3 regions of the Caballeronia sp. A2-2 genome follow, and region 3 is predicted to be linked to each of the others. Evidence: predicted binding sites of a transcription regulator. Region 3 holds the regulator's gene; each other region holds the start of a gene.
The links. Region 3 encodes FliA, which starts transcription of late flagellar genes. Its sites were predicted from a motif close to CTAAAGTTTNNNNNNNNNNNGCCGNTA; they were not measured.
Positions count from the first base shown of each region.

Region 1: a site for FliA is predicted at 4,467-4,493, ahead of ACZCWR_RS14220 (DUF4088 family protein). Genes of this name have one in related genera too.
Region 2: a site for FliA is predicted at 4,295-4,321, ahead of ACZCWR_RS03300 (flagellin). Genes of this name have one in related genera too.

Region 1 covers NZ_CM172587.1:2,989,574-2,999,998, reverse strand. Annotated here, with positions in the region: gene ACZCWR_RS14240 (hypothetical protein) at 81-476, shown strand; gene ACZCWR_RS14235 (hypothetical protein) at 496-735, shown strand; gene ACZCWR_RS14230 (hypothetical protein) at 943-1,269, shown strand; gene ACZCWR_RS14225 (ATP-dependent helicase) at 1,474-3,606, shown strand; gene ACZCWR_RS14220 (DUF4088 family protein) at 3,616-4,386, opposite strand; gene ACZCWR_RS14215 (AzlD domain-containing protein) at 4,552-4,875, opposite strand; gene ACZCWR_RS14210 (AzlC family ABC transporter permease) at 4,872-5,552, opposite strand; gene ACZCWR_RS14205 (helix-turn-helix domain-containing protein) at 6,532-7,353, opposite strand; gene ACZCWR_RS14200 (CreA family protein) at 7,417-7,890, opposite strand; gene ACZCWR_RS14195 (FadR/GntR family transcriptional regulator) at 8,189-8,959, opposite strand; gene ACZCWR_RS14190 ((Fe-S)-binding protein) at 9,078-9,821, shown strand; gene ACZCWR_RS14185 (lactate utilization protein B) at 9,818-10,425, shown strand, end outside.
Region 2 covers NZ_CM172587.1:689,311-699,735, reverse strand. Annotated here, with positions in the region: gene ACZCWR_RS03330 (glucosamine kinase nucleotide-binding domain-containing protein) at 1-626, opposite strand, end outside; gene ACZCWR_RS03325 (DNA-3-methyladenine glycosylase I) at 741-1,355, shown strand; gene ACZCWR_RS03320 (hypothetical protein) at 1,767-2,192, shown strand; gene ACZCWR_RS03315 (hypothetical protein) at 2,209-2,586, shown strand; gene rpsU (30S ribosomal protein S21) at 2,666-2,878, opposite strand; gene ACZCWR_RS03305 (aldo/keto reductase) at 3,226-4,176, opposite strand; gene ACZCWR_RS03300 (flagellin) at 4,421-5,584, shown strand; gene fliD (flagellar filament capping protein FliD) at 5,769-7,268, shown strand; gene fliT (flagellar protein FliT) at 7,280-7,579, shown strand; gene ACZCWR_RS03285 (tetratricopeptide repeat protein) at 7,724-10,093, shown strand; gene ACZCWR_RS03280 (DegT/DnrJ/EryC1/StrS family aminotransferase) at 10,346-10,425, shown strand, end outside.
Region 3 covers NZ_CM172587.1:322,944-333,368, reverse strand. Annotated here, with positions in the region: gene flhF (flagellar biosynthesis GTPase FlhF) at 1-600, shown strand, start outside; gene ACZCWR_RS01685 (MinD/ParA family ATP-binding protein) at 593-1,513, shown strand; gene ACZCWR_RS01680 (RNA polymerase sigma factor FliA) at 1,533-2,264, shown strand; gene ACZCWR_RS01675 (diguanylate cyclase domain-containing protein) at 2,309-3,403, opposite strand; gene ACZCWR_RS01670 (Rieske 2Fe-2S domain-containing protein) at 3,554-4,555, shown strand; gene ACZCWR_RS01665 (NYN domain-containing protein) at 4,574-5,323, opposite strand; tRNA gene ACZCWR_RS01660 (tRNA-Arg) at 5,461-5,536, opposite strand; gene ACZCWR_RS01655 (c-type cytochrome) at 5,842-6,726, shown strand; gene ACZCWR_RS01650 (UvrD-helicase domain-containing protein) at 6,747-8,840, opposite strand; gene ACZCWR_RS01645 (oxidoreductase) at 9,012-10,055, shown strand; gene ACZCWR_RS01640 (hypothetical protein) at 10,164-10,425, shown strand, end outside.

The DNA.
Region 1 (10,425 bases), 790 kb from region 3:
CTTCAATCGATAAAGCCGTGCAGCGCACCTCGTTTTCGACGAGCACCGTTCGCCGGCGTTCATTAAGAGAGGAATCGCTCATGACTCGCGCTCGAATCCTGATGATCGGCACCGCCATCGCCACGCTGACTGCTGGCAGCGCTTACGCCCAGACGGCGCAACCCGCCGCCGACCCCGCTCAGTTGATGCAGGCACAACCCGCGACGCCCGCGCCGCAGAATCTCGTCGCGCCCGCGCCGACTGATCCGCTCGTGCAGAAGCGCAATGCCAACGCGCAGGCAAACGCGGAATACAGCGCATCGAAAAAGGCTTCAAAGGCGGAGCTGAAGGCCAACAATCAGCAGGCCAAGGCTGAGTACAAGGAGCAAGTAAAGAACGCGAAGATCAACCGCAAGGCGGACAAGGATGCCGCCAAGGCGCAACTCAACGAAGCCGTGGATGGACAGGCGCCGAAGGATTCGGGCGAGGCTCATTAAAACGTAAGGGGAGAACATCATGATCCGACGCAATTCCATTTTGCTGGCCACGCTCGTTGCGGGTGCGCTGAGTAGCGCCAGCATGGCAACGCTCGCGCAGACATCCGCCGATCAAAAGGCATCGAAGGAACAGACGAAGGCCGATAAAAAGGCCGCCGTTGCACAGGCGAAGGCCGACAAGCAAAAGACCGAGGCACAGTCGAAAGCGGACGAAGCCGCCGCCGACGCCAAGGTCAAGAACGCAAAGAGCGCGGATTAAACGCGGCTGCTGAGCATTGCGGCGGGGCCACGCGGCCTCATCGTCCGGACGGGCGATGAGGCCGCTTTTCATCGTAAGCAAGGAATAAGGCGCGGATCGGCGGAGTTCGATGCAAAGGAGACGCGGCACGCGCATTGCTGAAGTGCTTACCGTGCAGACGGCAATCGTCTGCGTCCGTCATTCAATCCGATCAAGGAGACATAGATCATGAGCAAGACACTCAGCACATTGATCGCGGCGGTGGCCGCACTCACGCTGTCGGGCGGCGCGTTCGCACAGGCGGCCGGCGGTGCAGGTGGCGCGGGCGGCGCAGGCGGTGCGGGCGGCAGCACGGCCAGTCCGTCGAATCAATTGAACGGCGTGTCGGGCGGCTACGGCACGCCGGGCATGACCAATTCGGACAGCGGCATGGGCCGCGCAGCGCCGAATTCGGGCCTGCCGAGCGGCAATGCCCAGCCTGCCAATTCGACGCCGCCTGCCGCCACGAACAACACGCTGGCTACGCCGAGCGTGAAGTCGCCTGCTGCGCAGTAACGGTGTAAAGGCCGGGTTTCCGGCCTCGAGGGCTCGCCAGAACCGCTGTCTTCTCAGGCAGCGGTTTTTTTGCGCCCGTTTTCAGCGGCTTTGTAAATTGGTCATATGCGCGGTCGACAAAACCTGACCGCGGGCAAGAACTTGCGGGTGAGGCTTGTATGGATATACAGTGCTTGGCACGCCAATTCGTCACAAATCTTGCCTGTGTCCACGCTCCCCGAAACCGACGCCGAACCCGTCTGCGCGAAAAACGATCAGGCCGCTGCGGCCTATCTTGCGAAGCTCAATGACGCGCAGCGCCGCGCCGTGGAATTCGGCATCGATGAACCGGGGCACTGCGGCGGGCCGCTGCTCGTGATCGCGGGGGCGGGATCGGGCAAGACCAATACGCTTGCGCATCGCGTGGCGCATCTGCTGGTGAAGGGCGCGGACCCGCATCGGATTTTGCTGCTGACATTCTCGCGGCGCGCGGCGCAGGAAATGACGCGGCGCGTGACGCGTATTGCGACCGCTGCGCTTGGGAGCAGAAGCGCCATCGCGCAAGGCTTGACGTGGTCGGGCACGTTTCACGGCATCGGCGCGCGGCTGTTGCGCGATTACGCGGATCTCGTCGGGCTTGCGCCGTCGTTCACCATCAACGACCGCGAGGATTCCGCCGATCTGATGAATCTCGTGCGGCACGAACTCGGGCTGTCATCGAAAGAGAAGCGTTTTCCCGCCAAGTCCACGTGCTTCGCCATCTACTCGCGCGTGGTGAACACGGGCGTGTCGCTCGCCACCGTGCTCGATCAGTCGTTCCCGTGGTGCCGCGAGTGGGAAGCCGATCTCAAGCGTCTGTTCGCCGCCTACGTCCACGCGAAGCAAACCCAAAGCGTGCTCGATTACGACGACCTGCTGCTTTACTGGTCGCATCTCGCGATGGAGCCGAGCGTCGCCGCCGACTTGTCCAGCCGCTTCGATCACGTGCTCGTCGACGAGTATCAGGACACCAACCGCCTGCAAGCCACCATCCTGCTCGCGATGAAACCCGACGGGCGCGGCCTCACCGTCGTCGGCGACGATGCCCAGTCCATCTATTCGTTTCGCGGCGCGACGGTGCGCAATATCCTCGATTTCCCGCAGCACTTCGACCCGCCCGCCGCGACCGTCACGCTCGATCGCAACTATCGTTCGACGCAACCGATCCTCGAAGCCTCGAACGCGGTGATCGATCTCGCCGCCGAGCGTTACACGAAGAATCTCTGGACCGACAAGGCATCGGCGCAAAAGCCGCGCGTGGTGTCCGTCGCCGATGAAGCGGATCAGGCGCGCTATGTCGTCGAGAAAGTATTGGAAGCGCGCGAGGCGGGCATGAAGCTGAAGGCGCAGGCGGTGTTATTCCGCGCGGCGCATCACAGCGCGACGCTCGAAATCGAACTCACGCGCAAGAACATTCCGTTCGTGAAGTTCGGCGGCCTCAAGTTCCTCGATTCCGTGCACGTGAAAGACGTGCTTGCCGTGCTGCGCTGGGCGGAAAATCCGCGCGATCGCGTGGCGGGTTTTCGCGTCGCGCAACTGCTGCCGGGCATCGGGCCTGCGATTGCCGGGCGTTTGCTCGATAGCGTGAGCGCGCCGGACGCGGTTGCATCGGGCGCGATTGCGGCGTTCCATGCGCCCGCGAAAGCCAGCGAGGACTGGCCGCGCTTCGTCGGACTCATGGCAAAACTCTGCGGACGCGAAACCGGCTGGCCCGCCGAGTTCGAGATGATCCGCCGCTGGTACGAGCCGCATCTCGAACGCAATCATGAAGATGCGGCCATCCGTATCGGCGATGTCTTGCAGATGGAGAGCATCGCGTCCACGTATCCGACGCGCGAGCGCTTTCTCACCGAACTCACGCTCGATCCGCCCGATGCGACCAGCGACGAATCCGGCGTGCCGCTCATCGACGAGGATTATCTGATTCTCTCGACCATCCATTCGGCGAAGGGTCAGGAATGGCACAACGTGTTCGTGCTCAATGGCGTGGATGGCTGCATTCCGTCCGATCTCGGCACCGGCAGCGATGAAGAAATCGACGAGGAACGGCGGCTTTTATATGTCGCGATGACGCGCGCGAAGGAAGACCTGCACGTCATCACGCCGCAGCGCTTCTACGTGCACAACCAGACGCATCTCGGCGACCGGCACGTCTGGGCGCAGCGCACGCGCTTCATTCCGCAAGGCTTGATGGACAAGTTCGAAGCGGCCGCGTGGCCGCCGGTGATCGCGCCCGTCGCGCCGACGGCGGCGGGGCTGGCCGCGGCGGCGAAGGCGAAGATCGACATCGCGGCGCGGCTCAAGGGGATGTGGGAGTAGCGCTGGCGTTCAGCGTTGCTGCGCGCGCGCCGTCGTCCGTTGCAGCTTGGGCGCGGGCGTGAAGATGTTGCGCAGCCAGGCGGCGAAACGCGTGAAGCCGTCGTACGGTTCATCGACGAACAACTCCGGGCGAATCGAGCGCATGTATTCGAGCACTTGCTGCGCTTCCTGCTTTTGAATCGACCCATAGTAGATGCCCAGCCGCAGCAAACAACGCAACTCGCCGAGCTTCTCGCGCGCGTTCGAACCCACGCTGTTTTCCACCGCGATCTTCGTGTCGTACACGCGCTGACGCAGCGATTCCGCCAGACGCCACGATGGCGTGTGCATCTTCGCTTCGACATCGCGGATATCTTCGGCGGACGACTTGATCTGCGTGGCGAGCCGGTCGATCTGCGATTCATCGCCCTTGGCTTCGGTGACGATGGCCGTCGCCCACGCGCGCGACGCGTTGACGAGATCCTCGGCGGTCCATTCCGAACGCACCGCGACCGCGAAGCCATGTTCCGCCGCGTGACGAATCAGAATCTCCACGACCTCCGGAAATTCCTTGTCGAGCGCGCGCTTGGCCCATGCATATTGACCGTGCGTGAGCATGCGCTGCACTGCCTGCTCGGTGAGCGGCATGGCGTTGTCGAGCAACTTGGCCCTGAGAAAATCCTCGAACGACGGTGTGACGAATTGCGGGTCGAGCTTGAGCGATAGCCGCAAGAACGACTCGAAATCGCGATTCAGCGAAGAGAGGGTTTCTTCGCGAAACGTAAGGGTGATTTGACGCATATGAGTTCCCGTTTCCGCGTCCGACGGCCGTGCGCGGGTTGCTCGGCGCCGCTCTCTTGGCGGAGTCCGTTCGTTACTGATATCGGCGCGCGGCGGGGGAACTTGAGGGGAACATGAAAGGGACGTGTTTGCCGTGCATAAACGTTCGGCCGGCGGGCAGAAACATCATCGCAAAACGACGAACTGCCACACGAAAAAGACCGCGAGCGACACCGCGATGGTAAGCAGCGGACGCTTCGTGACGATGCACACGGCAAGCGCCGCGAGCGCGCCGATCAGTTGCGGATTGCGCCACGTGATCTCCGCGTTCTGGCCGTGCGGCGAGACCGTCATCGGCACGATGATGGCGGTCAGCACCGTCACCGGCACGAATGACAACGCATTGCGCACCAAGGGCGAAAACGTGAGCCGTTCACCCAGCACGAAGACGGCCGCGCGGATCTGAAACGTGAGCATCGCCATGCCGAGGATCAGGATCACATAGTTCATTGCGTGCGCTCGTTTGTCTTGCCGTTGGCCTGATCATTCGATGCCAGCATCGTCAGCAGCATGCCGGTCAGCACGCCCGCGATCACCGCCGCGAGCAAACCGAGCTTGTACGGCCAGCCTTGCCACGCGAACGAGAGCACGCCCGAGGCCAGCACCGCCGCGACGAAGCGCACGGCCACGAGCTGCGGCAGGATGATCGCGATGAACGTGGCGACCATCGCGAAGTCGAGCCCGAGCGACTTGAGGCCGGGAAACGCTGCGCCGAACAGCAGGCCGAGCAGCGTCCACGCTTGCCAGTTGAGGTACATCGACAGACCCGAGCCGAAGAAGTAGTGCGGGCCGATTTCGCCTGCCGGGCGCTTTTGATAATGCGCATAGGCGACGGCGAAGACTTCGTCCGTCAGCAGTCCCGCGAGCGCCCAGCGCCAGCGCGCGGGCAGATGCGCGACGTAGGGCGCGAGCGTCGCCGAATACAGAATGTGGCGCAGGTTCACGACGAAGGTCGTCGCCCAGATCACGGCGAAGCTCGCGTGTCCCGCGATCAATCCGACTGCGATGAATTGTGCGGAGCCTGCGAAGACCGCGAGCGACATGAGTTGGCCGTGCCAGAGCGTGAGCGGGCTGGCGGTGACGAGTGTGCCGAAGATGACGCCGAAAGGCGCGGCACCGACCATCATCGGGATGGTGTCGCGGGAGCCGGCGGCGAGTTCTCGCCAGTCTTGGTTGTTCAAAATGTCCTCCTTTTGGGTGGAGGATAAATGAGGTTTTGGTTGTTTCGCTTGTACGTTCTTGCGGTGGGGTTTTGATGTTTTATATGTCGTGCAAGGGGCTGCTTCTGTTTGTGCTGCTTTTTCAGTAGCCGCCTCCCCGGCGGGGGGGTAACTTTCTTTGCTGCTGCAAAGAAAGTCACCAAAGAAAGCAGCTTTTACCCCCATGCTCGCTGGCTGGAAAGGGTGGTCTGGTTTAACCATACAGTGGCCGCAATAGGACTTTCCACGCATGACAAACCGCTTAGGCAACCTCGCGATTTCCCGTTCGAAGAATCAACGTTTAGTGGCTCGCGCTCATTCTTTCGGCCATGCGCTGCGCGCGCCGAGACAGTAAGAACGGAATCCCGCAGCGTATCAGCGCCCAGCCACCTCACACTTTCCCGCAAGATTGCTATTCGGCCGTACCTTGGTTAGTGCTCCGACTAAAAGGTGACTTGCGTTGGCGTGTGCGCTTTGCTCAGAAGCGCTTACTAAGGTTGGGCCCAATGGGAGAGGTGCGGCGCGGTGTGATGTAGCTGGGCGCTGATACGCTGCGGGATTCCGTTCTAAAGCTCTCGGCGCGCGTAGCGCATGGCCGAAAGTATGAATGCGGTCCACTGAGCGTTGATTTTTCGAGCGCGTGATCGCTAGGTTGCCTAAGCGACTCGATATGCGTGGCAAGTCCTATTGCGGCCACTGTGTCCGTTAATCCAGACCAACACTTTCCAGCCAGCGAGCATGGGGTAAAAAGCTGCTTTCTTTGGTGACTTTCTTTGCAGCAGCAAAGAAAGTTACCCCCCCGCCGGGGAGGCGGCTACTGCAATAAAGACACAACCAACAGCAGCCCTTTGCGCGAAGGAACAACAAGAGCTAAACGAACATCGTCCGTCAGGTCAAATCAAAAGGATCACCGCCACCGCCCCGGCGGCACACCAAACACCCGCTTGAAATGACGCGTGAAATGGCTCTGATCAGTAAAGCCGCTCGCCGCCGCGACATCGGTAACAGACACGCCTGCGCGCAAAGCAGGCAACGCCCGCACGATACGCAGTTGATTGCGCCACGCATGCGGCGCGAGTCCAGTTTCGCGCGTGAACAACCGCGCAGCATGAAAAGTGGAAAGGCCGACGGTCTCAGCAAGTTCCGTGAGCGTAAGCGCCGTAGGAAGATCATCAGCAAGACGCGACTTCATGATTTCAACGCGCCGCGCATCCGTCGCCAGCGCAATGCCTGAAGTCCGCTCCGACGCATGACGCGCAATCAAAGTGGTGACCGCATCGACAAGCGCGATTTCAGCGTTAAGAGGATCAGCCCGCGCCTCAAGCACACGATGCGCATGCAACAACCGTCCCGCGAGGTCATCGTCATGAATGATGCCCACGGGAAACCACGGCGATGCCGCATTCGCCCCGAACACATCGCGCGCGAGTTCCTCGACGAACGGCACCGGCAGATAGAACACGCGATAACGCCAGCCGGATTCCACCGCCCGCGCGCCCGTATGCAATTCACCCGGATTGATGACCGGCACCGAACCCGCCTCCGCCACATGATGCGCGCCGCGATAGTCATAACATTCCGCGCCCGCCTCGATCACGGGAACGGTGTACGCGTCATGCCAGTGCGGCGTGAATTCGTGGTCGTAATACTCGGCGGTAACCATGTCCGCATCCGGCACGAGCGGCGAGCGCCAGTACCGGGCTGCGTTGCGAAAACGAGCGGCGTTCATTTGCGTGTGCTTAAGATCAAGACCGGGAACGGTGGATCGACCAGTCTACAACTTTCGCGCGGCTTATTTGACGGGGATGGTCGTGCCTTCGGGCATCGGCACGGCGGTGACGCTGTTTTTCGGGCTGCCGGTCGCGATGCGGTCGCTATACGTGAGATACACGAGCGTGTTGCGCTTGGCATCGACCACGCGCACCACATGCAGCGTCTTGAAGATGAACGACATGCCCGCGGAGAACACATCGGTCTTTTGCTTGAGCGGCTGCGTGATTTTGATCGGCGCGACCTGACGGCAGGCAATCGAGGCCTCGCTCGGATCTTCGGCGATGCCAAGTGTCCCCTTCACGCCGCCCGTGCGCGCCCGCGAGACATAGCAGGTGACGCCTTGCACCAGCGGATCGTCATACGCCTCGACCGTCACGCGATCGGAGCCGGTGAAGCGGAAGTTGGTGTTGACGCTGGCAATTTCCTCGGCCTGCGCGCACGCGGCGCCGGTGAGCATCGCGACGGTCGCGGTGAGAGTGAGGGCGCGTTTCATCGGAATCCTTTGGATCAGCCAAAAAGAGAAAGGGCGTCGTATTGTAACGACGCCCTTCGATGATCCGATAAGCACGATACCGCCCGCGTGGCTCAATGAAAAATCAGATACAGAATCACGAGCACGACAACCGGCACACCCAGCAACCATCCGAGAAGATAAGGCATGTCACCCTCCAATCCGTGTTTGTTTTCGACGGTTCCAGTATCGCGAAAACGAAAGCGGGTCGTTAGCCGTGGGTGTCCGAAACTCGTGTAGGCGTCGTCCTATCCGTCATTACGAGCGCGTTACGCTTTCATCATTTGATAGACGTGGAGAGCAGCGTTTCGCGCGGCTTTTTCGATTTCGCGGGACGGTCGTGGTAAAGCGTTCGAACGTAGTCGAGATGCGCACCGGCGCATTCGCGGGCGCGGGGGGCATCGCGCGCAACGATCGCTTCGAAGATCGCGCGATGCTGCGCGAGGAGCTTCGATTCCACTTCATCGTCGTAATCGACCAGACGGTGCGATGTCAGCATGGATTCGCGCACCAGTTCGTTCAGGCCATGCATGACATGCGTGAGCGCGACATTGTGCGTCGCATCCGCGATGGCGAGATGGAATGCCGCGTCCTTCTCCGCGATGCGCGCGTTCTTCTGTCTGACCGCCAGTTCCAACGCCTCGAACGCCGCCGCGATGCGCGCGAGATCGCTTGGCGTCGCGCGCTCGGCGGCGTAAGCGGTCGCGAGCGTTTCGAGACCGTGGCGCAGTTCGAGGACATCGGCGCTTGCATCGGGCTGTTGTTCGAGCAAAGCGGCGAGCGGACGCGAAACGAGCGGCGCAGTCACATCCGACACGACGAAACCCCCGCGCCCCGCCGCGCGAATGAATCCGTCTGACTCCAGCCGAATCAACGCCTCGCGCAGCGACGGACGCGAGACGTTCAGTTGCTCGGCCAGATCGCGCTCGGCGGGCAGGCGCTGGCCGGGCAGCAAACTGCCGTCGGAAATCAACTCGCGAATCTGACCCGAGACGACATCGGACAAACGAACGCGCGCATAAGCGTGAGGATGGACGGGCTGAAAAGTCATTTTTAACGGCTGGATAACATCGGTTCGACGTAGTTTGACACGATCTCGCAGGCTCGTTACAGTCTTGGTCAGACCAAGCTTACCAAAAGCGTCCGCTCCCCGCGATCCCCATGCCCCTATGAAAGTCGCCCTTTTCGTTCCCTGTTTCATCGATGCGTTCTATCCACAGATCGGCATCGCCACGCTCGAATTGCTCGAACGCCTCGGGCTGGACGTGGATTACCCGCAAGATCAAACCTGTTGCGGCCAGCCGATGGGCAACAGCGGCGCGCACAAGGAAGCGGCCGGCGCTGAACGCGTATTTGCGCGCAACTTCGCGGATTACGATTACATCGTCGGGCCATCGGCGAGTTGCACGCATCATGTGCGGGAACATTTCACGGCCATCGAGCAGACGAGTGCAGTGCAGAAAGTCCGGCGGAACACGTATGAACTCGTCGAATTTCTGCATGACGTGTTGAAGGTGCGCGATTTTCCCTGGGCTGAATTTCCGCATCGTGTGGGATTGCATAACAGTTGCAGCGCGGTCAGGCATCTGCGGGAGACATCGAATTCGGAAGTGGCGGGCGCGCGCTTTTCCAAGCCGCGTGCGTTGTTGGAAGGCGTGAAGGGCATCGAGTTTGTGACGCCCGAGCGGCCCGATGAATGTTGCGGTTTTGGCGGCACGTTCAGCGTCACGGAAGAAGCAGTGTCGGTGCGCATGGGTCAAGACAAGGTGCGCGATCATGTCGGCGCGGGCGCGCAGTACATCGTGTCGGGCGATATGTCGTGCCTCATGCATCAGCAAGGCTGCGCCGAGCGCCTGAAGCTCGATGCCAAGTTCATCCATATCGCGCAGGTTCTCAACGGAGCGCGCGCATGAGCAAGACCGTTCGAATCGATCACGCCAAGGCAGCGGGCGCATTCCTGCAAAAGCCCGATCACGTCGCGTTCCACGACAAGCGTCTCTGGGATTTGCGCAGCAAGCGCGATGCGCAGGCGCAAAGCATCCCCGAATGGGAGACGATGCGTGAGTTGGCCTCGCGCATCAAGGAACACACGCTGTCCAATCTCGCGGAGTATCTCGCGCAGTTCGCGGATCAGGCCGAGAAGAACGGCGTGGTCGTGCATTTCGCGGCGGATGCGGAGGAACATAACGCGCTCGTCCACAAGTTGATGAGCGAGCGCGGCATGACATCGCTCGTCAAGAGCAAGTCGATGCTCACTGACGAATGCTATATGCGCGACTATCTGGAGCCGCGCGGCATCACCGTGATGGAAACCGATCTGGGCGAGCGCATTCAACAGCTCGATCATCAGGACCCGAGCCATATGGTGGTGCCCGCTGTTCACAAGTTGCGCGCGGATGTGGCCGAACTGTTCGGCAAGACCATCGGCACAGATCCGAAGAACAGTGACATTCACTATCTCGCGGAAAGCCAGCGCATGAACACGCGGCCGTACTTCGTGCGCGAGAAAACGGCGGG
Region 2 (10,425 bases), 370 kb from region 3:
TTCGCGGCGCACAGCCAGACAACGAGGCTGTCGCGATCCGTCGCGCCGGTGCGGGCGAGCAACTCGCGCGACCACGCATCCGCAGGCGCGCGGCCATCGAGCACGCGTTGAAGATGCACCGCCGCGCGCAGGCCGAGCCACGCGCCGCTGGCTTCATCGCCGCTCGGAAAGCCGTAGCCGCCGGAAATGTGGCACGCGCCCTCCGCATTCAGCGATGCCGCGATACTTCCTGTCCCCAGCGCCACGATCACGCCCGCCGCGCCGCCGTGCGCGCCGAGGACGGTCGTGTAGGCGTCGCTTTCAACGGCGAGCGCGCGCACGCCGGGCGCCATGTGCAGAAAAGCCGCGAGCCAGTCCGCGTTGTTCACGCCCGCGAGTCCGCAACCGAGCGCGCAGGCGTGCCAGTCGAACGGCAGCGAGGCGGCATCGAAGGCGCGGCGGCAGGCATCGTCGATGGATTGCCACGCGCGTTCGACGCCAAGCGCCAGACCCGATGGACCGCCGCTCGCGCGGGAAAGTTCGTGGCCGTTGGCATCGGCGAGAATCACGCGCGTGCCGCTTCCGCCGCCGTCGATGCCGAGCAGGAAGCCTTCGAAGAAGGCGCTGGAATGTGTGGATGGTTTCATGCGCCAAAGCTTACCGGTGCGAGCGGCGCGCGCCAATTGGCCGAATGGCCGAGGTGGCATTAGGCGCGCGTTCCGCTATCCTGACGCGGTTCGAAACCCCAAACAAACTTAACGATGACCAAAGCCGAAGCAACCCGCTGCGCCTGGGCGAACGGCGACGCCTCCGAACCGATGGTCCATTACCACGACACCGAATGGGGCGTGCCCTCGCACGACGATCAACACCTATTCGAATTGCTGGTGCTCGAAGGCGCGCAGGCGGGGTTGTCGTGGTCCACGATTCTGAACAAGCGCGAGGGCTATCGTGCGTTGTTCGCGGGCTTCGATATCGACCGCGTGGCGCGGTTCACGGAGAAGGATGTGGCGCGCATCGTCGGGGACGCGCGGGTCGTGCGCAACCGCATGAAGATCGAATCGGCGGTGACGAATGCGCGGGCGGTCAAGCGCATTCAGGACGAGCACGGATCGTTCGCGGCGTTCGTCTGGACGTTCGTGGGCGGTAAGCCCATCGACACGCCGCGCGACGAGAACAATCCGACGCCCGCGTCCACGCCCGAATCCGACGCGCTCTCACGCGCGCTCAAGCAGTACGGCTGCAAGTTCGTCGGCACGACCATCTGCTACGCGTTCATGCAGGCGACCGGCATGGTCAACGATCACACCGCTGATTGCGTGGCGCGCAAGAAAACTAAGACAAAGCGCAAAGCGGTCTCAAAATCATCTGATTAAGAGCCGGCCGATCCCACAAATTTTTGCTTTTTGACAACATTTCCGGACGCAAAAACGGCGAGCAAGGGAAAGTCCTGATAGCTGCCGTTTTTTTGCAGTGAAGCACACGTAAATCCCGGAATAGAAAGGATTTTCGATGCTTCTGCGGCACTGCACGAACGATCGGTTCGTGTAAAAATGCCGTCCTCGCGTGCGGTGCCACACTTTTTTACCGGGCCAAACCGTTATAACTAACGTGCGCGGGTCGTAAACAAGGTGTCACCCGCCGCGAGTCGAGGGCGCCGTGAGACCGGGCGTCCGGGCCGAAAAAACCATAGTGCTTGAAAGCAGTAATCCGAAAGGATGCCGAAGGTGCTGGTTGCTCGAATTCTTAACGCATGGCCGCTGCGCAGGGGCGCAGGGGGGAACATCATGAGAAGCCTTAACTTCCTGACGCATCAGGAGATTTTCGACAATGCCGTGCAGCACCTGTTCGGACAGGGGCAAGCCGCCCTGCTTCCGCGCGGCGGCGGCGCTTATCGCGGTTACTGCGGCGGTTGTCCCATTGGCAGCCTGATCAAGCCGCGCGATTACGTCACGGCCATGGAAGGCGTGCCGATTCGCTACATCGACAAGGCGCCGGAGCATGTGCCCGCGTATATGGATGTCGGCGTCGCGGCGCTCAAGCGGGCGCTGCTGCGTTCGCGCATCAACGTGTTCGATTCGACGACCGTCGAATTGCTGTCCTGCCTGCAAAACGTGCATGACGTGTTCGGCAAGTGGGAATGGCGTGAACGTCTGACTTCGATCGCGCGCCAGTTCGGCTTGTCGGCCGAGCGGTTGAAGACTGCGGCCTGAGCGGACGGGTGCCGTCATGCTGAGCCCAATCACGATGTTGACCCCGAAGGACATCTTCGAGCGCGTGAGCACGCATTTGCTCGCGCAGCGCGCGGTGTCCGAGGATGACAACGGTTCCTGCCGTCTGCGCAGTCCGACTGGCCGAAAGTGCGCGATCGGTTCGCTGGTGCGCGACGACATGTACGAGGAGCGCCTCGAAGGCGTGGGCATCTCGTACTACCGGCACGCGCAGGACGGCGAACTATTGCGCGCGCTCTATGCGTCCAATGTGAACGCGTACGATCCGAACGTGATCGACCTGCTCATGGAACTGGAGCAGATTCACGACGATGCAGGCGTGGACGAATGGCCACGTTTATTGGCCGCGTTGGGCAAGCGTCGCGCGTTCGCCTGATCCGCGATTCTTCGCAAGCATAAAAAAAGGCGGTGCGCCCATTCGGACGCACCGCCTTTTTGCCATCCGAAAACGCCGCTTAGTGCATCTTCTTCGGCAGCATCTGGCTGCGCAGGCGCTTGCGAAGACGCGAGACGGCCGCTGCCTTCTTGCGCTTGCGCTCGGTCGTCGGCTTTTCGTACGACTGACGCTCGCGGAGTTCCGCGATCAGGCCGTTCTTTTCGATGGTGCGGCGGAAGCGCCGAATCGCGACATCGAACGGCTCGTTTTCTTTGAGAACAATGGTGGTCATGAGAATCCTGTTTCGCTAAACGTATTTTCAAGTGCGCAGCGTTTTGACGCGCCACGCGCCGGCACTCCGATCGTCCGCCAAACACGAAAAGGCTCGGCGGACACGAGCAAAGCGGCCACGGAGGCCGGAAAAGAGAGAGAGTTGTTTCAGCCGCCGGGAGCGGCATGCGCCGTCAGAAAACCTATGAGGCGCATTCCAGAGCCGTTCGCTACCGTTATTTGACGTTGTCATTTTCGGCGGCAAAGGCAAGAAATCGGACACATTTCTCGATTCGGGCGCGATGTTACCAGAACACCGCGCCCCTGCCAACCCTTGCAAGCATCATCCAACTCATTGATGCGATGGCCTTATTTGCTCCAGGCCGAAGCGTCATCGAGCGTTTTGATGTCGTCGGCGGAGAGCGAAAGGCGCGTGGCCTGCGCGAGACTCTCCAGTTGCTCCACCGACGTTGCGCTCGCGATCGGTGCCGTCACGCTCGGCCGCGCGATGACCCACGCAAGCGCCACCGTCGCGGGCGTGGTGTCGTTGCGCTTCGAGACTTCATCGAGCGCATCGAGAATCTTCAGGCCGCGCTCGTTCAGATACTTTTCGACCCGCGAGCCGCGCGCCTTGCCCGCCATGTCCTCTTTCGAGCGGTACTTGCCCGACAGAAAGCCGCTCGCCAGGCTGAAATAAGTCACCACGGCGATTTTGTGCGCTTCGGCCACCGGCTCGATATCCGTTTCGTAACCCTCGCGGTCGTAAAGGTTGTATTCCGGCTGAACGATCCGATAAGCCGGCAATCCGCTTTCTTTCGCGACTTTCAGCGCTTCGTTCAACCGCGCGCCGCTGTAATTCGACGCGCCGATCACGCGCACCTTTCCCGCTTCTATCAGCTTTTGATAAGCGCCGAGGGTTTCATCGAGCGGCGTTTTATCGTCATCGAGATGGGAGAAATACACGTCGATGTAATCGGTCTGCAAACGCCGCAGCGAATCTTCCACCGCCGCCGCGATATTCGCCGCCGACAAGCCCGCGCGCGTGCTCAGCATGCCGACCTTGGTCGCCAGCACGATCTTGTCGCGCTTGCCGCTTTCCTTGAACCACTTGCCGATGATCGTCTCGGACTCGCCGCCTTTATGCCCGTCGATCCACGCGGAATAAACATCCGCCGTGTCGATGAAATCCAGACCTTGATCGACAAAGGCATCGAGGATGGAAAAGGACGTGCGTTCATCGGCCGTCCAGCCAAATACATTGCCGCCGAAAACTAAAGGCATAACGTTTAGCGCAGAACTGCCGATATTGCGTTTATGCATGGGGGCTCCGGAAGGTTTAAAGGTTCAGCCAAAAAGCATACGCGGTAAATCAAAGCCTTGCTGGACGGGCACTTCCGCGAAGCAGTTTCGATTCGTTACACAAATCGGCCGCCTCAGTCTTAAGTTTTTTTCGAGGGGGCCGTCAACCACAAGTAGGCGGCCGGCTATCACCGCGTTGGACCGCCAAGCAACTCAGCCGGTGAATTAGCCACAGCCCAAACGAATCTCTCAGGAGAATTTGAAAATGATCGGTATCAACAGCAACATCAACTCGCTCGTCGCTCAGAACAACCTGAACAACACGCAGAGCGCCCTGTCGTCGGCCATTTCGCGCCTCTCGTCCGGCAAGCGCATCAACAGCGCAGCAGACGACGCCGCCGGCCTCGCGATCTCGACCCGTATGCAAACGCAGATCAACGGCCTGAACCAGGGCGTGTCGAATGCGAACGACGGCGTGTCGATGGTCCAGACCGCATCGAGCGCACTGTCCTCGCTGACGTCGAGCCTGCAACGTATCCGCACGCTGGCCGTGCAAGCATCGACCGGCACGATGTCGTCGAGCGACCAGGCAGCACTGCAACAGGAAGTTGCGCAGCAAATCCAGGAAGTGAACCGTATCGCGTCGCAAACGACGTACAACGGCACGAACATTCTTGACGGTTCGGCTGGCGTGGTGAACTTCCAGGTTGGCGCGAACGTCGGCCAGACCATCAACCTCGACCTGTCGCAAAGCATGTCGGCGAACAAGATCGGTGGCGGCGTCGTGGCGAAGGGCCAGACGGTCGGCACGATCAGCGGCCTGTCGCTGTCGAGCGCCGGCGCGTACACGAGCACGGCATCGAGCGTGTCGATCACGGCAGTCAACGTGATCTCCGACGGCAGCGGCGGCTTCACGTTCTCCGACCAGAACGGCACGGCTCTGTCGAGCACGGTTGCCGGCGCGATCTTCAGCGCAGGCACGACCGGCGGCACGACGTCCGCTCCGATCACCACGCTGGCGCTGTCGTCCGGCGCGACCAGCAGCGGCATGTCGTCGGCGACGCTCACGGCCATCAGCACCGCCGTGGCGCAGATCAACGCAGTCAACAAGCCGGCTGCCGTGTCGAACCTCGACATCAGCACGGTGAGCGGCGCGAACGTCGCGATGGTGTCCATCGACAACGCGCTGACCACGGTCAACAACCTGCAAGCTCAACTCGGTGCCGCGCAAAACCGCTTCTCGGCAATCGCGACTTCGCAGCAAGCTGTGTCGACCAACCTGTCGTCCGCTCAATCGCAGATCACCGACGCGAACTTCGCGCAGGAAACCGCGAACCTGAGCAAGGCGCAAGTGCTGCAACAGGCTGGTATCTCGGTGCTCGCGCAAGCGAACTCGGCTCCGCAGCAGGTTCTGAAGCTGCTCGGCTAATCGCACTGAAGCAGGATGGCGCCGCGCCCGCAAGGGCGGCGCCATTCGGCGCATCGAACGCTTTAAAACGTAGAAAAAGCATCAGGCGGAAGGAGGCAAGCCTCCTTTTCCGCATTTGTGTCGTCTGGCCGGAACACGCGCCGGACATCCGTTTTCCCGAATCACCGAACCACGGAGCATTGCGATGTCAACCGTCACGTCGACCAGCGCCGCCGATACGACCGCTCTGCAGCAAGCCGCGCAGTCCATCATCAGCGGTTCGACCGGCAACAGCAGCATGGATGTCAGTTCGCTGGTGTCCACGCTCGTCAATGCGAAAGTGGCCGGACAAACCGCGGCGCTCGCGAATCAGCAAAGCTCCGACAACACGCAGATTTCCGCGTACGGCACCTTGTCGTCCGCGTTGAGCGCGCTGCAGTCGGGCATTTCGTCGCTGAGCGACGGCACCTTTGCCTCCAAGTACACCGCCACGATGAGCGGCACCGGCATCACCGCGACCGCGGGCGCCGGGGCCGTCGCGGGCTCTTATTCGATTGCGGTCACCAACGTGGCGTCGTCGCAGGCGTTGTCGTCGCCCGCGTTCAACTCCACCACGGCGCTCGGCAGCGGCTCGCTCCAGCTTTCCGTGGGCAGCGCGTCGACGACCATCAGCATCGACAGCACGAACAACACGCTGTCCGGCATCGCGGCCGCGATCAACGGCGCGACCAACAACCCCGGCGTGACGGCGACCATCGTCAACGGCACGGACGGCGCGCACCTCGTGCTGCGTTCGACCGCGACGGGCGCCGCGAACGCGATCAGCGTGGCGGTGAGCGGCGTCACCAACGATGCCGGCCTGTCCAGCCTCGGCGTGACCTCGACCGCGAGCACGACCGGCGGCGCATCGACGATCGCCTCGGCATCGAGCACGTCGCCGTGGGCGCAGAGCGCGGTCGCGCAGGACGCGGCCTACAGCATCAACGGCATCGCGGGCACCAGTTCGACCAACGCGGTGTCGTCGGCGATCACGGGCGTCACGCTCAATCTGACGGCGGCGGCCACCAGCGCCGCGAATTCGTCGCAGACATTGACGATCGCCTCCGACACCAGCAGCCAGTCGAGCGCGATCAACAACTTCGTCAGCCTCTACAACACGCTCGTCACGACGATGAGCGCGCTGACCAAGTACGATTCCACCTCGTCCTCGCAAGGACCGCTGCTCGGCGATTCGACGCTGAACTCGGTCAAGAGCGCGGTGTCGTCGATCATCGCGCATGGCGTGGGCTCGGGCGGCAAGACGACCAGCCTCGCGTCGATCGGCGTGTCGCTGAACGCGGACGGCACGCTCGCGGTCGATAGCACGGCGCTCAACACCGCGCTGACCACCAACGCGTCCGCCGTGAATTCGCTGTTCAATTCGACCAACGGCATCGGCAAGCAACTGAACGATTCGATCACCAGTTTCACGTCGACGACGGGCATCATCTCGGCGCGCACGACGGTGCTGAATCAGGATCTGACGAATCTCACGACGCAGCAGACGAATCTGGCGACTTACACCGCGCAACTGACGTCGCAATATCAGGCGCAGTTCACCGCGCTCAACACGCTGATGGCGACGATGAACAACAACTCGCAATACCTGACGCAGTTGTTCGGTGGCACGAATAGCGCCGGTGCGCTGGCGACGGCGAAGGGTTAAAGGGAGTCATCATGGATCAGTCGAAACTCGTTGAACGGCTCGTGGCGATGACGCAGGACATGCAATTCGCCGCGACCATGCTGGACTGGCCGAAAGCCGCGAAACTCGCCGACGAACGTACCGCGCTGATGCTGCAATTGAGCCCGCAGCAAACGCCGCAAGCCATGGAATCGATTCGCGCGATGCAAGCCGGCGCGGCCGCGTTGTTCACGCAGGCGCGCGATGCACAGGCCGCGCTGCGCGCCGAATTCGATGCTGCGATGGGCCGTGTCAAGCACGTCGGCCTGTACCAGCGCACGGCGTCGCTCTAAAAATAACGCTCGTTTCGTTTTCAAGGCCCTCCGTGTGAGGGCTTTTTTCATCTCTTGATCTGACGGGCTTTTTGCCGCTTTCTCGCCCCATGGACCTTGACGCGCCGCCGGGATAATCCGTCAACTCCCTCAAAGCGGCTCGTCATGACTGAAATCACCCTTCCGCAAGCCGCTCCGGCGCTGTCGCCCGAAGCGCAGTTCATGCAGGACATCGCGCTGGTGATGCAGAACGCCATCGCGAGCCACCGGGAAGAACGGTTCGACGATGCCCAGGCGCTCTATGAAGCGATCATCGGCGCCATTCCGGATCACGCGGACGCGAACTACAACCTCGCCGTGCTGAAGGTGCAGACGCAGCGCGCGGCGGACGCCATCGCGCTGTTCGAAGTCGCCATCGGCGCTGCGCCGCAGAACGGCCAGTACTGGGTCGGCTACATCAACGCGCTGTACGCGAGCGGCCAGACGGAAGCGGCGTGGATCGCGGTGGAAATCGCGCAGAAACAGGGCGTGCGCGGTCCCGCGCTCGACGGACTGATCGCGCAGATGGCCACGCCCATGGTCGTGCTCGAAACGCGCGCGGCGCAGTCCGGCGCGAGCCCGGTGCAGATCGCGCCGGAAATCGTGCTTCAGCCGGACTCGCCCGCGAACGCCGCCACGAAGCGCAAATCCGGCGACACCGGCCGCCGCGCAAGCCAGCACGAACTGAATCAGCACGCGAAGCATTTCGCGAAAAGCCGCTTCGCCGAAGCCGTGACGTTCGCGCACAAGCTCGTGCGGCGTTATCCGTCGGACGGCGCATCGTGGCGCGCGTACACCATTGCCCTGCACAAGCACGGCCAGTTCGTCGAAGCGCTCGACGCCGCCCGCAAGACCATCGGCCTCTGGCCGCAGGACAGCATCGCGCATCTGCTGCTGGCCGACACGCTGCGTCTGCTCGGCCGTTTCGCCGAATGCGAAAGCGCGAGCCTCGCCTTGCTCGCGGTCGCGCCGGACCACGCGGAAGGGCATCGTATTCTGGCGCTCGCGCAGGCGGGCGTCGGCAAGTCCGAAGAAGCAGTCGCTTCCGCGCTGCACGCCATCGACCTGACGCCGAACGTGGCGGCGGGTTACAGCGCGCTCGGTTTCATCCTGCTGGAGCAAGGGCAGATGCGCGAGGCCGAGCAGCGCTTTCGCCGCGCCATCGAACTCGATCCGACCGACGATGTCTCGCACAGCAACATGCTGTTCTGCCTGACCCACAACGAAACGATGCCGCCGCTGCGTTTGCGCGACGAGCATCTCGTGTTCGGCCAGCGCTTCGAGGATCGCGTGCGCGCGGTGTGGCCTGACCACACGAACAATCGGGATGCGAACCGTCAGCTTCGCATCGGCTTCGTGTCGGGCGACTTGTGCCATCACGCGGTGGCGTCGTACCTCGTGCCGGTGATCCGGCATCTGACCGAAGACCCGTCGCTGTCGCTGCACTTTTACTACAACAACCTCCGCGTGGATGCCACCACGGAAACGCTGCGCGGCTGGGCCGATTCCTGGCAGGACATCTGCGGACTGCCGCACGACGCCTTCGCGGCACAGGTGCGGCGCGACCGCATCGATATTCTGATCGATCTGTCGGGCCACACCGGCATGAACCGGCTGGTGGCGATGGCGCGCAAGCCCGCGCCGTTGCAGGTGGCGTGGATCGGCTATCCGGTGACGACCGGGCTGCACGCGATCGATTACCACCTGGTCGACCGCTTCGGCGCGCCAGCCGGCCTGCTCGACGATCAGTACACGGAAAAGCTCGTGCGCCTGCCCGCCTCGGCGGTGTTCATGCCGCCGCCGAACTGTCCGCCGGTCAACGGTTTGCCCGCGCTCCACAACGGCCACATCACGTTCGGTTCGTTCAACCGGCTCAACAAGCTGCGGCCGGACGTGATCGCGCTGTGGGCGCGCGTGCTGCGTGCCGATCCGGCCTCGCGCATGGTGCTCGGCGCGAATGGCCGCGAGAAAGACAAGACGACGTATATCGACTGGTTCGCGGCGGAAGGCATCGATGCATCGCGGCTGGAGTTTCGCCCGCGCACGGCGATTCCCGTGTATCTGCAGCAGCATCACGGCGTGGATATCTGTCTCGACACCTTCCCCTACGCCGGTTCGACAACCACGCTCAACGCGCTGTGGATGGGCGTGCCGACCATCACCATGGCCGGCGAGACGCTGCCGGGCCGCGCTGGCGCGTGCTGGCTGCAGCACGTCGGGCTGGAAGATTTCGTCGCGCAGGATCAGGACGATTTCGTCGCCAAAGCCATTGCACTGACGCGCGATGTCGAAGCGCTCGCCGCCCTGCGCGCCGGCATGCGCGATCGCTGCGCGGCGGCCGCGCCGTTCCAGCCGGCGATGGTCGCAGCCGGACTGTCGCAGGGGCTGCGCGACATGTGGCAGCGCTGGTGCGCCAGGCAGCCGGTCGAGTCGTTCGAAGTCGCGCTGTCCGATGACTGGAAGCAGCGCTTTCCGTGGGCGGCGGACGCGGTTTAAGCCCTATCGGCCACGCACGGGACAGCGCGCCTTCACCGGCGCGCTGTTTTCTTTTGAGCGCAAAGGCCGAACATCAAACACCAAACAAGCGCCCTTTTCGCCGTCATTTCCGTGCATCGGAAAGCCACGCGCCGACGGACAATTTCTACATGGACGATTACGCGTCGCGCTTCGAACGACGCCGTGAACACGCTGTCGCAGTCCGCGCCTTTCACGAGAAAAGCGCTCATCAATCGAACCCGGTGAAAGCCAGTGAACGCACCCTTACCGCTTCATCTCGTCGCGCCGCAACCTGCCCGGGAGCGGATCTACGTCACGCAGCCGCATCTTGC
Region 3 (10,425 bases):
GCGCTGCTCACGACGGACAGCTACCGGATCGGCGCGCACGAACAACTGCGCATCTTCGGCAAGATTCTCGGCGTGTCGTGCCATGCGGTGAAGGACGGCGCGGACCTGCAACTCGCGCTCTCCGAGCTTCGCAACAAACATATCGTGCTGATCGACACCATCGGCATGAGCCAGCGCGACCGCATGGTCGCCGACCAGATCGCCATGCTGTGCGGCGCGGGTCAGCCGGTGCAACGCATCCTGCTGCTCAACGCGACGAGCCACGGCGACACGCTCAACGAAGTGGTGCAGGCGTATCAAAGCACCGCCGACCAGCCGCCGCTCGCGGGCTGCATCCTCACCAAGCTGGATGAAGCGACCAACCTGGGCGGCGTGCTCGATACGGTCATCCGCTACAAGATGCCGGTGCATTACGTTTCGACCGGACAGAAAGTGCCCGAGAACCTCTACGTCGCCACGCGTCGCTTCCTCATCAAGAGCGCGTTCTGCATTCCGCGCGACGGTTCGCCCTTCGTGCCGCACGACGAAGAAGTCCCGGCGCTCCTCTCCGCGCTTTCCGCGCGCGCCACGACCGAACTGTATGGAGTGCACTTTGGATAAGTTCGTTCTCGACCAGGCGGAAGGGCTGAGAAGGTTGTTGACGCGTTCGGGTTCGCGCGTCGTGGCGGTGGTCGGTGGCCCGTCGGGCATCGGCTGCACATCGACGGTGGTGAATCTCGGCGCCGCGCTCGCCGCGCATGGCAAGGATGTGCTCGTGATCGACGAGCGGCAGGTTCCCGGCTCGGTGAGCGAATTGTCGGGCGTGCCCACCACGGGTGCGTTCGCGGCGGTGATGTCGGGCCGTCGCACGGTGACGGAAGCGCTCACGCGCACGCCGCTGGGTTTCTCGCTGATTTCGGCGCCGCGCGATGAGCGCATCAGCCACGACGCCGCGCAATGCCGCGCGCTGCTCGACGGCCCCGCCGACATCGTGCTGATCGATGCGCAACTCGATCGCAGCGGCGCGCTCTCGTCGCTGGCGGCGCAGGCGCATGACTATCTGATGGTGACGCGGGTGGCCGCGTCGGCGATCACCGAGGCGTATGCGTGCATGAAGCGCATGCACTACGCCCACGCGATCGGCCAGTTCCGCGTGCTCATCAATCACGTGCAGAACGAAGCCGACGCAGCGGTCGCGTTCGAGAATTTGTCGGGCGTCGCAAGCCGGTATCTGGCTGTGTCGCTCGTGCAGGCAGGGTATGTGTCCGAGGATGCGCGCGTCACTCGGGCAAAGGAACTCTCGCGCTGCGCGGTGGAAGCGTTCCCGGCCACGGCCGCGGCGCGTGACTATCGCCGGATCGCGGCAGAGCTTCTGTTCTGGCCGATGCATCCCGCGCAATATGTGCGCGCCGCATCGCTCGGCCAGCAAGACGCGCGTACTTCGTTTGGCGACACTGACCAAGGCGGAACGGGGGCGGCGCATCGCGTGGATGCGCTTTCCGATCATGCAATGAGCAGCACGGCGTCGATGTGACTAAGTTAAGGTGATCAGGATGTATAACGCCAAAGGTAAGCTCTCACAGAACGATGTGCTCACGAAGTACGCACCGCTCGTTCGACGTCTGGGACTTCAGCTCGTTGCCAAGATGCCGGCGAGCGTCGATCTGGACGATTTGATTCAGGCAGGCATGATCGGCCTCATGGATGCGGCAAGCCGCTACAAGGAAGATCAGGGCGCGCAATTCGAAACGTACGCGAGCCAGCGCATTCGCGGCGCGATGCTCGACGAACTCCGCGCCAACGACTGGCTCCCGCGCAGCATGCGCAAGACCTCGCGCGAAGTGGAATCCGCTGTGCACAAGGTCGAGCAGAACCTCGGCCGCTCCGCCAGCGAAACCGAAATCGCCGAACACATGAACCTGCCGCTCGACGAATATCAGTCGATGCTTCAGGACTTGCACGGCAGCCAGTTGATCTACTACGAAGACTTCGATCGTTCCGCGGACGACGAGCCGTTCCTCGACCGTTATTGCGTCGATCGTTCGGACCCGCTCTCGGCGCTGCTTGACGATAGTCTGCGCGGTGCGCTGATCGAGGCCATCGACAAGCTGCCCGAGCGCGAAAAGCTGCTGATGAGCCTGTATTACGAGAAGGGTTTGAATCTGCGCGAAATCGGCGCGGTGATGGAAGTGAGCGAATCGCGCGTGTGCCAGTTGCATAGCCAGGCGGTGGCGCGGTTGCGCTCGAAGCTGCGCGAACAGTCGTGGACCAGCGCGGAAGTTTGAGCTTGCTGGTGACGCGGATGTCCTGAACGGGCATCCGCGTTTTTTCATGCCGTTTCGAAGTCGCGCGTTTCGGCGAAGACCGTCTTGCCTTCGCCGAGGCTCTTGGCGCGATACATCGCGCGGTCGGCGGCGCGCAGCACCGCGCTCATGTCGGCTTCGCGCACGTTCGCGGCGCTCGCCAGCAGACACGCGCCGATGCTCGCCGATACCGACACCGGCCGCTCCTGCACGGTCGTGATCGTGGCGAGCGACGAATGCACGGCATCGGCGACGGCGAGCACGGCGCTTCGATCACGCACATTGCGCGCGAGCACGACGAATTCATCGCCGCCGAGGCGCGCGATGGTGTCCGTGTGGCGCATGCCGCGCCCGAGCGAATGCGCGAACGACTGCAACAGCATGTCGCCGACGGCGTGACCGTAGGTGTCGTTCACTTCCTTGAAACCGTCGAGGTCGATCAGCAGCAGCGCGGAGGCATCGCTTGAAGTGGAATCGTCGGCTTTCATCGACGTATTGACGATGCGTTCCAGCGCGTAGCGGTTGCAGAGTCCTGTGAGCGGGTCCGTCGATGCCTGCCGCGCGAGATCGCGATTGGCGTTGCCCAGCCGATCGACCAGCACGCTCAGATACACCGACGCACCGAGCACACTGAGCGCAAGCCCGATGGCCGCAGGCCGGTTCGCGCTCCACCACGGCTGCCACATCGCGAGTAGGGCGACGACGATCAGCGCCGTCGCGCAGGACACGAACAGCGTGCGCTTGCCGTAACGGCATCCCGCGCCGATGAGAAACCAGAACACGACCCAGAGCAAGGGCAACGCGACCGCGCCGCCGACGCCGAGCAACATGCCGAGCAAGGCCTGATCCGCGACGGTCGTGATGAGAAGCCGCACGCGCGACGGCGTATTCATGCGGCTCACGATAAGCAAGGTCAGCGCGCCATAACACACATAAAGCGCGATCAGCCGCGTCACCAGCGATGCATCGTGCGACGGCACGCGCCACGCGAAAATCCAGTACGCCACCAGCACCGCCGCGCCCATGCCGACCCGCAACGTGGCCTGCTCGCGTTCCGGGTTGCGGGGTTCGCTCCATGTGAACCCATGCGGCCGGCGAGCCGCGTGATGCGCCTGCTCCATTCTCGATCCCCTGCGTACTGATTTTTTTCGTTGGCCCCGTCGCGCGGCTTGTCTCGTATTTTGCTACTTTTTGCGATAAACCTGTGTTTCGGGTTAGAACGTAAGTCTTGGTTAACGGCGGTCTTTCTCGCAAACTCAAGGGTCGGTGAAATGGTTGATGGACGGCATCTTCTTGCCGGTGAATGGCTGGCGGTGTGCAATGGCGACGACGTGCCGCCGGGCGATGCGCGCGCGTTCATCGTCGGCGATGAGCGGATCGTCGTGTGGCGCGACAGTCTCGGCGCGGCGCATGTCTGGCGCGATTACTGTCCGCATCGCGGAGCGCAGTTGTCGCTTGGCGCGGTGCGCGGCGATCGGATCGTGTGTCCGTATCACGGCTGGCGGTATGACATCGAAGGGCAATGCCTGCATATTCCTTCCAATCCGTCGCTGCGTCCGCCGAAGCGCGCGTGCGCGACGACCTTCGTCAGCGAGGAAAAATACGGTGTTGTGTGGATGTGTTTCGGCGAACCGGCGTATCCGCTCGATTTCTTTCCGGAGGCTTCCATCGCGGGCGGACGGCGTATCAATCTTGCGCCGCAGACGGTGAAGTCATCGGCGCCGCGCGTCGTCGAAAACTTTCTGGACATGGCGCATTTTTCGTTCGTGCATGCGGGGATTTTGGGTGTCGGCGAGCATGCCGAGGTGCCGGATTACGAGGTTGTGCGTATCGAGGGCGGCGGTTTGGAAGCGAGGCAATGCCGCTTCTGGCAACCGGCCGGGATTCCCGGGCAAGAGGGCGCGATGTTCGACTATGTGTATCGCGTGAAGCGGCCGCTGATCGCGAGTCTGACGAAGATGGCGTCGGGTGGACAGGGCGCGCTGCATATCATGCTTGCCGTCTCGCCCGTGACGCAGACGGAGACGCGCGCGTGGCTGGTGTCCATCCACGAAGACGATTCGACGCATTCGGATCAGGCGCTTTACGACTTCAACATGGAGATTCTGTTGCAGGACACGCCGGTGGTGGAATCGCAATGGCCGAAGTGCTTGCCGCTTGAGCTGGATGCGGAGTTGCATCAGAAGTGCGATCGGATGGCGGTGGGGTATAGAAGGTGGTTGGGGGAGATGGGGTTTGGGTGGGGCGTGGTGGTCGGTCGGCAGGGAGGCTGACCTCGCTTGGGCCGCCCGTTATTGAAGCAGTGCGCTGCTCGTGCTCGCCGTCGACAGAGAGGAATCGACGCTGGCCAACATTACGTTAGCCAAATCGAGTCTCGCGCGCCTTTCAGGTTGCGGACAGGTCGAACGCAGTCCGTCGATGTGTTCGTTCAATCCGTCGGGTATCGGCTGCCACATCGGGTCGAGGATGAAGTCGATGCCCTCGCGACGCGCGAGCTTGGCGGCGGGAACGAAGTCAGCGTCTCCCGCCATCAATACGATTTGCCTGACTTGCTTTTTATAAGCAAGCGACGCGATATCGAGCCCGGCCCGCATATCCACGCCCTTTTGGCGAACGTCCAGCATGACGTCTTGCTCGGTCAGTTCTTCGAACTTTTTACGGCCTTTGAGCATTTCGGCTATCACTGCGGGTTTGATGGTCCAGCCGGAGTCTCCCGCCAAATGCCCAAGGCGAAGCGCGAGCTTGCGCTTCTTTTTGAGTAGCTCGTGAAGTTCGAGACCAAATACGGCTTCCGCTGATTTAGAAAAATCGACCGCCTTTTTGCTGATCGGATTGTGGTGCTTCTTTTCCGCAGGCGGGCAGTCATAAAAGAAGATCCGATAAAGCTCTCGCTTTGACTGAGACCGAGTTTCGTGTAAATGCGCCATTGCCCATCTGAAGGCCTGTTCAGCGGCGCGCCCTGCTTCGTGAGCGTTGTGAGGCTCGATATGACGAAATCGCTTGATGAAGTACGCACCATCGATCAACACGGCAGTCGGCAAAGCGAATCTCCGGAAACAAAATGCCCCTGGGTTCGGCCTGTCCTGGATGAGTGGACGGCTTACTGCCAAGGGCGGGATGCGAAGAATTCTAGCCGAATCGACGTCTGCGTCAATACACGGAATTTCTGAACTTTTTATGGCGCGCCCGGCTGGGATCGAACCAGCAACCCCTGCCTTCGGAGGGCAGTACTCTATCCATTGAGCTACGGGCGCATCGGAGAAGGACTTTGGCGAAGGGAGCGCTGAAAGGCGCCTGCCAGTCCCATGCGAATCCGGGAGGATACCTGCTTTCCGTGAATTCGTCCATCGCACGGGCTTGGGCGACGGTCATCGGCAGCACTACGTAAGCTCACACGATTCGGGTAAACGCCCGTCACGTCGCATCGGGCGCGCCATGCCGTGGGTTAAACGTTCCGTCTATAATCGACCGTGCCTCAAAGGCGCGCAACACGCGCCATGCATAAGCTGTCACGCTGTCACTGAACCGACTCACATTAAAAACGGGAGACGAGACAAGCATGAGCGAAGCACCCCACGGAGCCCCGATCAAGACACCAGGCCAACTCATCGCCGCGGTCATCGCGGGGTTCGGCGTTCCGGTCGCGATCATCATCCTGCTTGCGGTCTATGTGAACAACTCGACGCGTACGGGCGCGGGCACGGACATCGAACAGTCGGTCAACGAGCGAATCGCGCCATCCGCACAAGTGGATGTGCGGGATGCCAACGCGCCGCGCGTCTATAAAACCGGCGAGGAAGTGTTCAAGGCGGTGTGCTCCGCGTGTCACGCGACCGGCACCGCAGGCGCACCGAAGTTCGGCGATTCCGGTGCATGGGCGCCGCGCATCAGCGAAGGTTACGACACGCTTCTGCACAACGCGCTCAACGGCAAGGGCGGCATGCCCGCACGCGGCGGCACGAGTCCGGACGATTACAGCGACTTCGAAATCGCGCGCGCGGTGGTCTACATGGCTAATCACGGCGGTGCGCAGTTTGCGGAACCGGCGCAGCCCGCATCGGGTGCGGCGGCAGCGGCGGCTTCAGCACCGGCTGCTGCTGCTGGTTCCAACGAAAACGCACAGGCCGCCGCAGCCGTCGCGGCGCTTGCATCGGTGCCGCAAGCGTCGTCGGCACCCGCAGCGGGCGCGCAGAGCGCCGACAACGCGCAGGCCGGCAAGGCGCTCTACGAGCAAGTCTGTCAGGCGTGTCACGCGGCGGGCGTGCTCGGCGCGCCGAAGTTCGGCGACAAGGAAGCCTGGGCGCCGCGCCTGAAAGATCCGATCGACACGGTCTACAACTACGCGCTGCACGGCAAGGGCGCGATGCCCGCCAAGGGCGGATCGAACGCGCCGGATGCGGACGTGAAAGCGGCGGTCGACTACATGGTGAACGCGGCCAAGTAATGACATAGCCGCGTCGCGCGTCAGCCCTTCTGCAGCATCTGCTTGAGCATCGCCATGCGATCCTTGGGCGACAAGGGCGCTTCCTCGGCGGTGGGCGGCGGGGCATCGTCGAGGAGCATTTCGGGGATGAACCGCGACGGCTCGCACACCACCACTTCGCGCGCGCGCTTGCGCTTCTTGCACCAGTTCAGATGCAGACTGCGCTGCGCCCGCGTGATCGCGACATACATCAGCCGCCGTTCTTCTTCGATGCGCGCGACATCCACGGGCGCATCGTCATCCGTCGCGCCGCGATGCGGCATGATCCCTTCCTCGACGCCCACCAAAAACACGTGCGGATACTCCAGCCCTTTCGATGCATGCACGGTCGATAAGCGCACCGCATCCGGGTCTTCGTCCTTGCCTTCGAGCATGGACATGAGCGCGACGGTCTGGATCAGGCCGAGCAGGTTCTTGCCGTCATCGCCGAAGCCGTCGGCGGTGTCGTAGCCGGTTTGCTCGACATCGGCATCGACGGCGGGTTCGGGTTTGGTGCCCTTGCGCTTGAGCCATTCGAGAAACTCCAGCACGTTCTGCCATTTCGACTGCGCCTGACGCTCGTCGAAGGCATCGTAGAGATACGCTTCGTAGTGGATCGCTTCCATCATGTCTTCGAGCACGGTGGATGCGGGATCTTTCGCGGCGCGATCGGAGAGACGGCGCATCCACTCGCAGAACGCGCGCAACGGCTCGACCTGACGCGCCGACAAGCGCGCCTCGATGCCGCCCATGAACACTGCCTCGAACAGCGACACCTTCGCCGCGCCCGCGAACGCGCCGAGCGCTTCGAGCGTGGTATTGCCGACGCCCCGACGCGGCGTGGTGATCGCGCGGATGAACGCGGGATCGTCGTCCGGGTTCGCGATCAACCGCAGATACGCGATCAAATCCTTGATCTCCGCGCGATCGAAAAACGACTGCCCGCCCGACAGTACATACGGAATGCGCTCGCGCCGCAACACCTGCTCGAAGATGCGCGCCTGAAAATTCCCGCGATACAGAATGGCGTAATCGCGAAACTGCGCGCGCCGCTCGAACTTGTGCGCCGAGAGCCGGAACACGACGGACTCCGCCTCGTGCTCCTCGTCATTGCAGCCGGTCACGGTGACGGTATCGCCCATGCCGTGCTCGGACCACAGCTTCTTCTCGAACAGCTTCGGATTGTTGGCGATGACATTGTTCGCCGCCGTCAGAATGCGCACCGTCGAGCGATAGTTCTGCTCCAGCTTCACGACATGCAGCTTCGGGAAATCCTTGCCGAGTTGCGCGAGATTTTCGATGGTCGCGCCGCGCCAGCCGTAGATGGCCTGATCGTCGTCGCCGACCGCCGTGAACGCGGCGCGCGGACCGGCCAGCAGCTTGAGCAACTCGTACTGACAGGTGTTGGTGTCCTGATACTCGTCGATCAGGAGATAGCGCAAGCGGTTCTGCCACTTGTCGCGCACCTGTTCGTTCTGCGCGAAAAGCTGCGCGGGCCGTAGGATCAGATCGTCGAAATCGAGCGCCTGATAGGCGTGCAGCGTCGCCGCGTAGCTTCGATAGACGATGGCCGCCTGGTATTCATCCTCGTTGCTGGCAATCGCCGCCGCCTGATCCGGCGACACCATGCCGTTCTTCCACAGCGAGATGATCGACTGAATCTTGCGGATCAAGCCCTTGTCCGTGGTGCCGAGCTGCTCCTGAACCATGCCGAAGCAATCGTCGGCATCCATGATGGAAAACTGCGGCTTGAGGCCCACATGTTCCGCTTCCTGCCGCATGATCTGCACGCCCAGCGAGTGAAACGTGCAGATGGTCAACTGATTGACCGGAATCTTGCGGCCTTCCTTGCCGGGCGTCGTGAGCGTTTTGCCTTCGAGGAGCTTGCCCGTGCGTTCGCGCATTTCGAGCGCGGCCTTGTTCGTGAAGGTGAGCGCGGCGATATGCTTGGGCTCGAAGCCGCGTCCTTCGATCAGATGCGCGATCTTCTGCGTGATGACGCGTGTCTTGCCGCTGCCCGCGCCCGCGAGCACGAGACAGGGACCATCGAGATAGCGCACGGCTTCGCTTTGCGCGGCGTTCAGACCTGCGGACATCGTTCGGGCTTTTTGGGTGTGTGCGAGCGGCAAGGCCGTCGCGGGGTGGACTGCGGAAACGCGAGACGCGATGTTAACACGATGAAATCGCGCACGGTTTTGGCCCTTCTTCGATGCTCGTGCGCGCCATGCCACAATAACGAACCCTTTTCACGACCGGAAGATGCCCGCATGAATTCCCCTCTCAAAGTCGGCGTCATGGGCTATGGCCTCGCCGGCGCGACCTTTCACGCGCCCGTCATCGAACATTGCGGACGCGCCGAAGTGACGGCCATCGCGACCAGCCAGACCGAGCGCGCGCAGGCCGATTATCCGAACGCACAGATCGTCGCGGACTTCGACGCGCTGCTCGCCCTCGATGCGCTCGAATGCATCGTCATCGCCACGCCGAACGACACGCACTTCGACCTCGCGCGACGGGCGCTGGAGGCGGGCAAGCATGTCGTCGTCGATAAACCCGTGACGCTTTCTTCCGCCGATGCACGCGCGCTCGCCGATCTGGCGGCATCGCGTTCGCTGGTGTTCGCGCCGTTCCACAATCGCCGATGGGATGGCGATTTCATGACGGTGCGCGCGTTGATCGAGAGCGGGCGGCTTGGGCGCATCACGCATTACGAATCGCATTTCGATCGCTTCCGGCCGAAGGTTCCGGCGCGTTGGCGCGAGGAACCGGCGCGCGGTGGCGGCTTGCTGTTCGACCTCGGGCCGCATCTGATCGATCAGGCGCTGACGCTGTTCGGCGCGCCGCAAACGGTGACGGCGTTCGTCAAGGCGCATCGCGATCACGCGCATGCGCCGGATTACGTGCATCTCGTACTCGGTTATGAGGACAAGGAAGTCGTGCTGCATGCGACCGCGCTCGCCGCGCTCGATCCGCCGCGTTTTTCGATTCACGGCACGCGCGGGAGCTACGTGAAGAACGGGCTGGATACGCAGGAAGATCAGTTGCGTTCGGGCATGCGGCCGGGCAATCCGGAATTCGCGAAGAATCCGCCGGGCATGCTGCGCGAAGCCGATGGCGAACATGATCTGCGGCAGGAATTCGCCACGAAGGATGGTGCTTATGGCGAGTTCTATCGCGCGCTGGCGGCATCGATTCAGGATTGCAAGCCGTTCCCGGTGACGCCGCAAGACGCGGTGGATGTGATGAGGATTATCGAACTGGCGTTGGAGAGTGAGCGGGACGGGAAACGAGTGGTGTTCGAACGCCGGTGAAAGGATTTTCTGCCTGCCGGCAACGACACACAAATTGTCTAAAAAGCGCTTGACGGTGACTTTGTGACGAACGTTAGGATTACAAGCTAACGTTTGGAGCATGCGGCTTTGAATCTACCGAAAGTGATGTCACAGGAATGGCTGCGCGAACTGATCGATATGACGATCACGGCGCGCGGGAATGAGTTCGTCATCAGGCGAATCGAGCAGGAGGCGCGTGCGCTTCTTGGCAAGAACGCCGAGCAGCCGGAGTGGTGTTGGCTGGTTCTGGCGTTCGGCGCGTTTCTTCGCGGCGATAAGGATGGATGCGTCCGCGCAGTGGACGCGGCTTACGCGCTCGCGAAACACGATGTCATGATCGTGAGCAATG